2 regions of the Viridibacillus sp. FSL R5-0888 genome follow, and region 1 is predicted to be linked to the other one. Evidence: riboswitches for the same ligand, from Rfam matches in the RefSeq annotation. Region 1 holds a riboswitch; the other holds the start of a gene.
The links. A riboswitch is a leader RNA that binds a small molecule or an ion and turns the genes downstream of it on or off. The one in region 1 is predicted to bind FMN.
Positions count from the first base shown of each region.

Region 2: linked by a shared signal. The riboswitch ahead of ribD (bifunctional diaminohydroxyphosphoribosylaminopyrimidine deaminase/5-amino-6-(5-phosphoribosylamino)uracil reductase RibD) and the one ahead of MKY02_RS15840 (ECF transporter S component) in region 1 are both predicted to bind FMN.

Region 1 is NZ_JBBPAU010000001.1:3,166,601-3,171,335, reverse strand. It holds gene MKY02_RS15845 (ATP-binding protein) at 1-1,418, shown strand, start outside; FMN riboswitch at 1,508-1,645, shown strand; gene MKY02_RS15840 (ECF transporter S component) at 1,808-2,389, shown strand; gene MKY02_RS15835 (hypothetical protein) at 2,600-3,019, shown strand; gene MKY02_RS15830 (GlsB/YeaQ/YmgE family stress response membrane protein) at 3,370-3,624, opposite strand; gene trhO (oxygen-dependent tRNA uridine(34) hydroxylase TrhO) at 4,007-4,735, shown strand, end outside.
Region 2 is NZ_JBBPAU010000001.1:1,920,671-1,925,405, reverse strand. It holds gene ribE (riboflavin synthase) at 1-191, opposite strand, end outside; gene ribD (bifunctional diaminohydroxyphosphoribosylaminopyrimidine deaminase/5-amino-6-(5-phosphoribosylamino)uracil reductase RibD) at 195-1,280, opposite strand; FMN riboswitch at 1,415-1,548, opposite strand; FMN riboswitch at 1,675-1,808, opposite strand; FMN riboswitch at 1,956-2,089, opposite strand; gene MKY02_RS09565 (hypothetical protein) at 2,271-2,594, opposite strand; gene MKY02_RS09560 (hypothetical protein) at 2,873-3,070, opposite strand; gene MKY02_RS09555 (class I SAM-dependent methyltransferase) at 3,304-3,858, shown strand; gene MKY02_RS09550 (ABC transporter ATP-binding protein) at 3,814-4,278, opposite strand; gene MKY02_RS09545 (response regulator transcription factor) at 4,411-4,735, opposite strand, start outside.

The sequences.
Region 1 (4,735 bases):
CAGTTGTAAAAGAAATGATGCTTCCTTCAACAACGAAAAAAGAACATATGGAGTCTTACATCGTTTTAGCTTTTCCTATAGATGTTGAAAGCGAACTACACGGAGCCATATTTATTTATCAAAGCCCAGACGCTATACATAGGACGACAGAAGAAACGACTAAAATTGTCTTTCTAGCGGCGGCAATTGCTTTGATGTTGACAACTTTCTTTGCGTTTTTCTTATCAACTCGAATTACGTCTCCTCTTCGTAAAATGAGAGAAGCAGCATTTGAATTAGCAAAAGGTAATTTTGAAACAAAAGTACCTGTTTTACAAAATGATGAAATTGGTCAATTAGCGACTGCTTTCAATCAAATGGGCAAACAACTTAAACACCACTTAGAAGTAATTAACCAAGAGAAAGAACAGCTATCAAGTATATTGACATCGATGACAGACGCAGTAATTACGTTTAATCGTGACCGTACCATTTTGGTCAGCAATCCACCTGCGGAACTTTTACTACAAAAATGGTTTATCAATAAGAGTGCCAATAGTGATAAACCTATTCCTGCTGAAATTTATCATATGCTTGACCACGTTTTAGACTTGGAAGAAGAGCTGGAAGTAGAGCTTGAAATTGAAAGATCCTATTATGCGATTTCAATTAGCCCGTTATATAGTGGAAATTCCGTGCGCGGTGCAGTAGCTGTGTTACGAGATAAAACGGAAGAGCATCGTTTAGATAAATTACGTTCAGACTTTATAGCGAATGTCTCACATGAATTACGAACTCCAATAGCGATGCTTCAAGGCTATAGTGAAGCGATTATGGATGATGTCGTCTCAAGTGAAGAAGAACGTAAAGAAATGATTAAAATCATCTATGATGAGTCGCAACGAATGGGGCGTTTAGTCACAGACTTGCTTGACTTAGCTCGTATGGAATCAGGACATATGCGTTTATATAAAGATTCTGTTCCAATATCACCTGTTATTGAAAGAATTACGCAAAAATTTGTTCAAGTAGCAAAAGAGAAACACGTAAATCTGACATTTAATACAACAATCGAAGATACACTTCACTTAGAAATGGATGAAGACCGTATAGAACAAGTATTAACAAACTTAATTGACAATGCCATACGTCATACACTAGTCGAAGGAAGTGTAGAAGTTATTGTAGACCGTCAGCTATCCTTTGCACGCATTCAAGTAAAAGATAACGGTGCAGGGATACCTGCCGATGATTTGCAGTATGTATTTGAGCGTTTCTATAAAGCTGATAAAGCTAGAACACGTGGTAAGGGTGGGACTGGTCTAGGTCTTGCCATTGCCAAAAATATTGTTGAAGCACATAAGGGTAGAATTACAGTGGAAAGTGAAGTTGATAAAGGAACTACATTCACATTCTATTTACCAATTGAAAAAATGTAAATTAAATGTAAAACACGGATTGTAAGTTAGAAGACTTTACAATTCGTGTTTTTTTGCATATAGTTATAGTGTATTACAATTAAATTATGGTTCATCTTCGGGGCAGGGTGAAATTCCCGATCGGCGGTATTAGAGAACTAAGCAATACTCTTGAGCCCGCGAGCCGCAAGGCAGGATTTGGTTAAATTCCAAAGCCGACAGTATAGTCTGGATGGGAGAAGGTGAAGGTACGGTCGTCTTTCAATTTGAGTATCAATAAGACGCTTATTTGACTATGCCTAAATTCTCCCTTAAGTACACTATGTGCTTAAGGGTATTTTTTTGCATAGCAACAACGACTATACCTTTCCTCTTTTTGAAGTGGATCTACAAAAGGAGAGAAAAGTATTATGAAGAACATGAAGTTGCAGAAGAGGATTGCAATTGCAATGTTAAGTAGTATTTCTTTTGTTTTAATGCTATTTAACTTCCCTCTACCACCGTTTCCGGCATTTTTGGAAGTGGACTTTAGTGATGTGCCAGCCTTAATCGCAGCAATCACCATGGGGCCACTAGCAGGTATTCTAGTTGAGTTATTTAAGAACGTGTTAGATTGGATTTTCTCAGGGAGTCCTACAGGTATGCCAGTTGGCCATATTGCAAACTTTACAACAGGTGTATTATTTATCATGCCGGTATATTTTGTTTATAAACGACTTTCAAGTACAAAGGGCCTAACTACTGGGTTTGTCATTGGTACACTATCGATGGCAGTAGGTATGAGTTTACTGAACTATGTACTATTCTTACCTATGTATACGTACTTTTTAAATGTCCCAGCTACAACTGGAACAGCATTAACGAAAATGATTGTACTAGGTGTTTTACCTTTTAATATTATAAAAGGATTCATTGTCATGATTATATTCATGCTATTGTTTAATAGCATGAAAAAATGGATTGAAAAACAACGAATGCATTATTTAAATTAAACCTTCAGCCGATGTTTGTAAAAAGACATCGGCTTTTATAATTGAATAAAACGTTGAATGAATGTATAATACTGTTAATAAATAGAATATTCAGTACATTGAGTAAGATAATGATGTAAAAACGAGAATATATAACTTGTGATTTTACAATGTTATATAATTTATTCGATATATCGAGATTAACTTCCATAAAAGAAAGGATGTATGTGAATGGCTGAACGAAAATTATTAAGCTCCTTTTTTACATCAATAATTGCCTTTTTTACATTACCTTTATTATTTATGCAAACAGATGAACATTTTCTACACAGTGCATTTGCATTAACCGTATATGTCGTTCCAATTATTTTTACATACGGTTTATTAGCTTCGTATATAGCAGATCGAATAGCAGAGCGTAAAATGAATGTGAGAGGTTACTCTCTACTATTGCATATGGCTTTCGGAACAGGAATTGTCATTCCGATTACAGTTGCATATTACTCACAAGGTGGAGTTTGGTCACTTCAAATAATAACAGCTGCTACTGCTGGCTTCATTTTAGGAAGCGTTTTCTTTTTCGTAGATTTAATGTTACGTAAAGTCGCTATTCGTATGACGCAATATTCTTATGAAGAGCAGAATATTTGAATTTAACATCAATTAGCAATGAGGCCCTATATCTCATTGCTTTTTTTATGATAACAATAAAGTGAAAAAAAGCTAAAGAAACAGGATTACTAATAGCTGTAGGAAGAAAAAGAAGTGCCGATATAAATTGTTCGGTTATACTTTGAGAGCATATTTTGACAACAATAATCAATTTATGCTCTTATCATTATCTATTCATTAATTCTTTTAATAACACGTTGTAACTTTATTATCCGCTCACTTATCATTATATTTTCAAGGGAAAAGGTGGGAAAAGAATTTAGTGATTCTCTTACATTTATATTAAACAAAGAAAAGAAAAAAACCTGAGCATAACGCTCAGGCTTTCATCATTCTTTATGAGTTAAGGTCATTATGAAACTTACTATTAAAATTAATATAATTGAACCAAGTAAAGCTGGTAGGATATAGAAATCGCTTAAGGCTGGTCCCCATTGACCAAATAAATTACCACCTATCCAAGCTCCAATAATACCTGCAATAATATTGCCAATAATTCCTCCGGGGATGTCTTTACCTATAATTAGGCTTGCTAACCACCCCAAAATTCCTCCAATAATCAAAAACCAAATAAAACTAAACATATGTAAACCTCCCTATAATCTTAAGGTACTAATTCCCTGTAGACTAAATATGAAACCTGTAAAAGCCAATTAATACTGTGGTGTAAATTTGAGCAAGTGATAAAGAATTACTATATTCAAATGTAGCACTGTGTAATAAAGTGAAATTAGGCCTCCTTGGATTAGAATATGCTAAAGAGCGGTAGCTACGCTATATTATTTAATTAACAACCCTGTTTCCATTATTCCTTCAAAAGTCCCTCAATCGTCTCCCAACAAAAAACAGAATAATGATGTATAATGATAGAGGTGCTCTTTTTGAAAAGTACTATTAAACAACAAATGCAAGAATAATGCTATACATTAAAACCCTATAACTATATCTTGCAAATATACTCGATAGGTGGAAACAACATTGAATTACCGCGTTTTACTTTATTACTTTTACACAACGATTGAAGACCCAGAGGCATTTGCTGTAGAGCATTTAGCATACTGTAAATCAATTGAGTTAAAAGGTCGTATTTTAGTCGCTTCAGAAGGTATTAATGGAACAGTCTCAGGAAATGTGGAACAAACAGATGCTTACATGGCTCATATGAAAGCTGATCCTCGCTTTGACGGTATCGTTTTCAAAATTGATGAATCAGAGCAACATGCTTTCAAGAAAATGCATGTACGTCCAAGACCTGAACTTGTAAATTTAAGCCTAGAAGACGATGTTAACCCGCATGAAATTACAGGTAATTACTTAGAGCCAGCAGAATTCTTAGAGAAGATGCAAGAAGAGAATACAGTAATCGTTGATGCACGTAATACGTACGAATTTGATGTAGGCCACTTCAAAGGCGCGATTCGCCCAGATATCGAAACGTTCCGCGATTTACCAGACTGGATTCGCGACAACAAAGAACTACTAGAAGGTAAGCAAATTTTAACTTACTGTACGGGTGGAATTCGTTGCGAAAAATTCTCAGGTTGGTTAAAACGTGAAGGTTTTGAAGATGTGAGTCAATTACACGGTGGTATCGTTACTTACGGAAAAGACCCTGTAGCTAAAGGTCAGCTTTGGGACGGTCAATGTTACGTTTTCGACGAACGTTTAACTGTACCCGTGAATCAAGTAGAGCAT
Region 2 (4,735 bases), 1.2 Mb from region 1:
GGCATGACATCTAACGTGAATTCGTGAAGTGTGAAATGCGAAACGGTTAGGCATACGCCGTTTACTGCTACACTATCGCCAAGTTGCATATCCAACATGATGTCTTGAGCTTCAATAGTAAATTTCATACTCTCTGCATCTTTTTTCAGCTCTGTAATTTTTCCTTTTGCCTCAATAATTCCTGTGAACATACGCTATACCCCCACTCCCGAAATCACTTTAATTACATCACCAATTCGATCCACTTGCTGCAGTTTTAGTGGGACAGCATCAGCCATGCTTTTTACTTCTAAATCTTCCAACATCCCCATTCCATCATGGTCACCTACTAGTTTTGGTGCTATGTAAGTAATCATTTCATTAACTAGACCTGAATTGATAAAACTCGTATTTATACGCTGCCCCCCTTCTACATAAAGGGTGACGATATTTCGCCTTGCCAGCTCTTGAAGGACGTCCTGGATTGCGATTGTTTTTGTTTTAAGTTGGATTACTTGTACATTGTCTTGTGCAAAGCTGGTGATATGATCAGGGGTAACTTCAAGCCCAACAACAATCCATGTCTGCGTTGTTTGATCAGTGATAACCTTAGCATTTATAGGTGTTCTTAAATGCGTGTCCAAAATGATTCGAATCGGTTGTTTTTTACTTTCTGTAAATCGATTTGTTAGTAATGGGTCATCTATTAACACCGTCCCAACACCAACTAAGATCGCATCCGTTTGCCCTCTTTTTCGATGAACATCCTCCTGCACTTCTTTACCTGTGATATTTTCATTTTTTCCATGAACGGTAGCAATCTTGCCATCCAATGTAATAGCTTGCTTTAACGTAACAAAAGGCAACTTCTGCTTCATAAAATGAAAATAAGCTTTATTTAATTTCACAGCTTCGGCTTCACAAAGCCCCACTTCCACTTCAATGCCAGCATCCTTTAGCTTTGTTACACCAGTGCCAGCTACTTTGGGATTTGGATCGAGTGTTGCTACCACTACTTTTTTTATACCTGCATTCAAAATGGCCATCGTACATGGTGGTGTTTTACCATAATGATTACAAGGCTCTAATGTGACATACATTGTACTGCCAACAGCATTTTCCCCGGCCATATTGAGTGCATGTACTTCCGCATGATGAGAACCGGCACTAAGATGCGCTCCAAAACCAACTACAGCACCTTCTTTTACAATGATCGCTCCTACTACCGGATTGGGCGAAGTTTGATCCTCACCTACTGTTGCAAATTTCAACGCTAAATCCATAAAATACTCGTCATGCATTGTGATAAACCTCCCTTTTTGAAAAATAAAAAACTCTCTAATTAAATTAGGGAGTTTGGGAGAGTATTAGATAAACGCATCGCTAAATAAACCTAATGAAATACTATTTTTCAAAAGGAATTGCGTGTAATCTAGCTGTCCTTCTCCCATCCAGACTATACTGTCGGCTTTGGATTCGCACCAAATCCTGCTCTTATCAAGCTCACGGGCTTAGAAGATTCACTTCATCACCGTCGATTGGGAATTTCACCCGACCCCGAAGGACTTACTTATTTAGTTTTTCCATCAAAAAAACTCCATAGATTTCTACGGAGTTTGATAGGAGTTATGTAAAATATCATAAGCAAATAAACCTATTAAAATACTTTATTTTTAATAAGACTTCGATATTCTCTACATCCTTCTCCCATCCAGACTATACTGTCGGCTTTGGACTCACACCAAATCCTGCTCTTATCAAGCTCACGGGCTTAGAAGTTTTACTTCATCACCGTCGATTGGGAATTTCACCCGACCCCGAAGGATATTACATATGAAATTAACAACAATACAAATAAGTTTTAGGGCATCAAAAAAACCCCATAGAACACTACGGAGTTTGATAGGAGACATAAATTATCAATGCTAAATAAACCTATTAAATCTACATAAATTTAATAAGACCTTGATATTCTTTACATCCTTCTCCCATCCAGACTATACTGTCGGCTTTGGATTCTCACCATATCCTGCCTAAAAAAGGCTCACGGGCTTAAAAGTTTTACTTTATCACCGTCGATTGGGAATTTCACCCGACCCCGAAGGATTATTATATTGTATGTAAATACCATAGCACTTTACTTATTTAAAAACTAGAGGTTTTTTAATTTATATTGGATTGATCGAGAACATACTAAAAAGAGATTAGTCTTAAAAGCTTGATATGTTGGGCTATATTGACCTGTTACATGTCATGAGAAAATGTAATTTTTTTTATTTACCAACACCAATTCACTGTATAGTTAAGGTAATAATACAAAAACCAAGGATAAAAACTATGGATATAAAAGCAATAAAACTCCATTTTCTCATTTCCAATTTCGGCCTTATTATACTATTTAAATTAATGCAGGCAGGAATATAAATAGCTGTTGCAATGATAGATATTATTAAAAAGACACCTAGTAAACCATCATCGAAAGTAGAGTCTACTCTCAATCCAAAAGAATGCGATGCATACATTATTGTCATGAACCATAATAAACCTATAAAAAAAGATAAATAGCCTAGAAATAAGTTAACTATTATGGAAATAGAACGGTATCCTATTCTCATTATATCCTCCTTTTCATTATTAAAATTATGCTTTAAAAACCTCATCACATTTATTTCTGTCGTAGTGTACATACTATTGAAAATAACCTTAAACTATTATATAAATCGTTTTAATATTTTATGTATATGACACAATGATATCGAATATTTACTAACATTTTCCCACCAGTTAAATTATCTGCTCTCATACAAAAATTTAAACATGCCTAATAAAAAAGCACTACATAATAAAACAATTTAATATCGTTTTATATGTAGCACTCCTCTATTCACCTTACTTATTCATTTATTCTTCTAGCATTATTTTTATTATTCGGTTTTTGTTTTTCTTCATGATTATGTTGTTTATGTGCTTCATCATTTTGTCCAACTACATCAAAGTCATCTGGACTCAAATCAAACCCATACCCAAATTCTTCACGACCTAAGTCATTTTTCTTTTTCGCTTTATTCTTTTCTTGGTTGTTATTCGCCATTTATATTCACCTCCATCCACTATAATTTGTTCATTTTCTTTTGATTTATTCTTAGTATTTATTTTGTAAACATGACTTGAACAAAACTATCTAAATATATTAATTTTCAATGTAAAAAAAAGGAGCTCTTCTTAATAACCTAATTCCAAATCGTTATCAAAAATCAACTTTTTAATTATTTCTATATCATTCCAATTAACAGTATAGTTTTCTTAAGAAAAGGAGTGAGTGAAATGAATAGTACTTGGAATGCAACTTTATATGATACAAAACATCAATTTGTTTCAAAATATGGGGAAGGATTAATTTCGTTTCTTCATCCAAAAGTAGGAGAGCAGATTTTAGATGTCGGTTGTGGTACCGGTGATTTAGCTGCACAAATCGCTGAATTAGGTGCAAAAGTCATTGGGATTGATCAGTCAGAATCAATGATTGAACAAGCAAACCAAAAATTTGGTCATATTCCCTTCTACGTCAAAGATGCGCAACACCTTGGTTATTCAAAACAGTTTGATGCAGTTTTTTCTAACGCTGCTTTACATTGGGTGAAATCTCAAGATAAGGCCGTTGCAAGTATTTATGAAGCTTTAAAAGATGGTGGTCGCTTTGTCGCTGAATTGGGTGGGCAAGGTAATATTCAATCTATTGTGGAAGCAATTCAACAATCATTTAGTGAACTAGATTATGAATACAAAGCAGAAGAGTTCCCGTGGTATTTTCCAAGCGTGGCCGAGTATGTTGCTTTACTTGATGAACATGGCTTTAATGTGCACCACTCCAATATTTAACCGACGTTTCATACCACCTGAGTAATGTTTGACCAGTTTTTTGTTTTCATCTTGTAGGCCAATTTCTTCTAATACAATTTCAATTCTCTCTTTCAATTTATCTTTTGGCATTTTATGAATACTGCCAAAGAAATGCAGATTTTCTCTAGCCGTTAAATCACTATATAAAGCTATTTCTTGTGGTACGACCCCCAACACCTCTCGCAAAGAACCTTGATCATTTATAACGCTTTTTTGGTGTAGCAATACATCACCCTTTGATGGTTTGATAAGCGTTGATATCATGGCAATCGCTGTCGATTTTCCCGCACCATTTGGACCAAGTAACCCCACAATCTCACCTGGCTCAATATATAAATTCACGTGATCTACCACATTTACTTTTTTATATGTTTTTGTTAAATCCACTACTTCTATCATAAATTACATCCCCTCTCTCCTTAATTACACTATAAATAAAATCACATTGCTTGCAGACTAGCTAACGTCATAAATCGATATGACCTCAGTCACATAAAAAAGCGACGAGTTAATCGCCGCTTCTTTCATTACTCATACGAGATCATTTTTCACAGCATAAATGGCTAACTGTGTACGATCCCTTAAATCAAGTTCCTGTAGAATATGTGTCATATAATTCTTCACTGTACCAATTGATAAAAACAATTCTTCTGATATTTCCTTATTTGTCTTGCCCTCACCTACGAGCCTCACTACATCAAGCTCTCGTTCAGTTAAAGTATGAACTGGTTGTGATGGAGGCGATTTTTTCAATAATTTAGGCATTAACTTTGCTGCAACATCCTCATGTAATACGAGCCCTCCTTCAAGGACACTATGGATAGCACTAATTAATTTATGAGGTTCTGCTGATTTT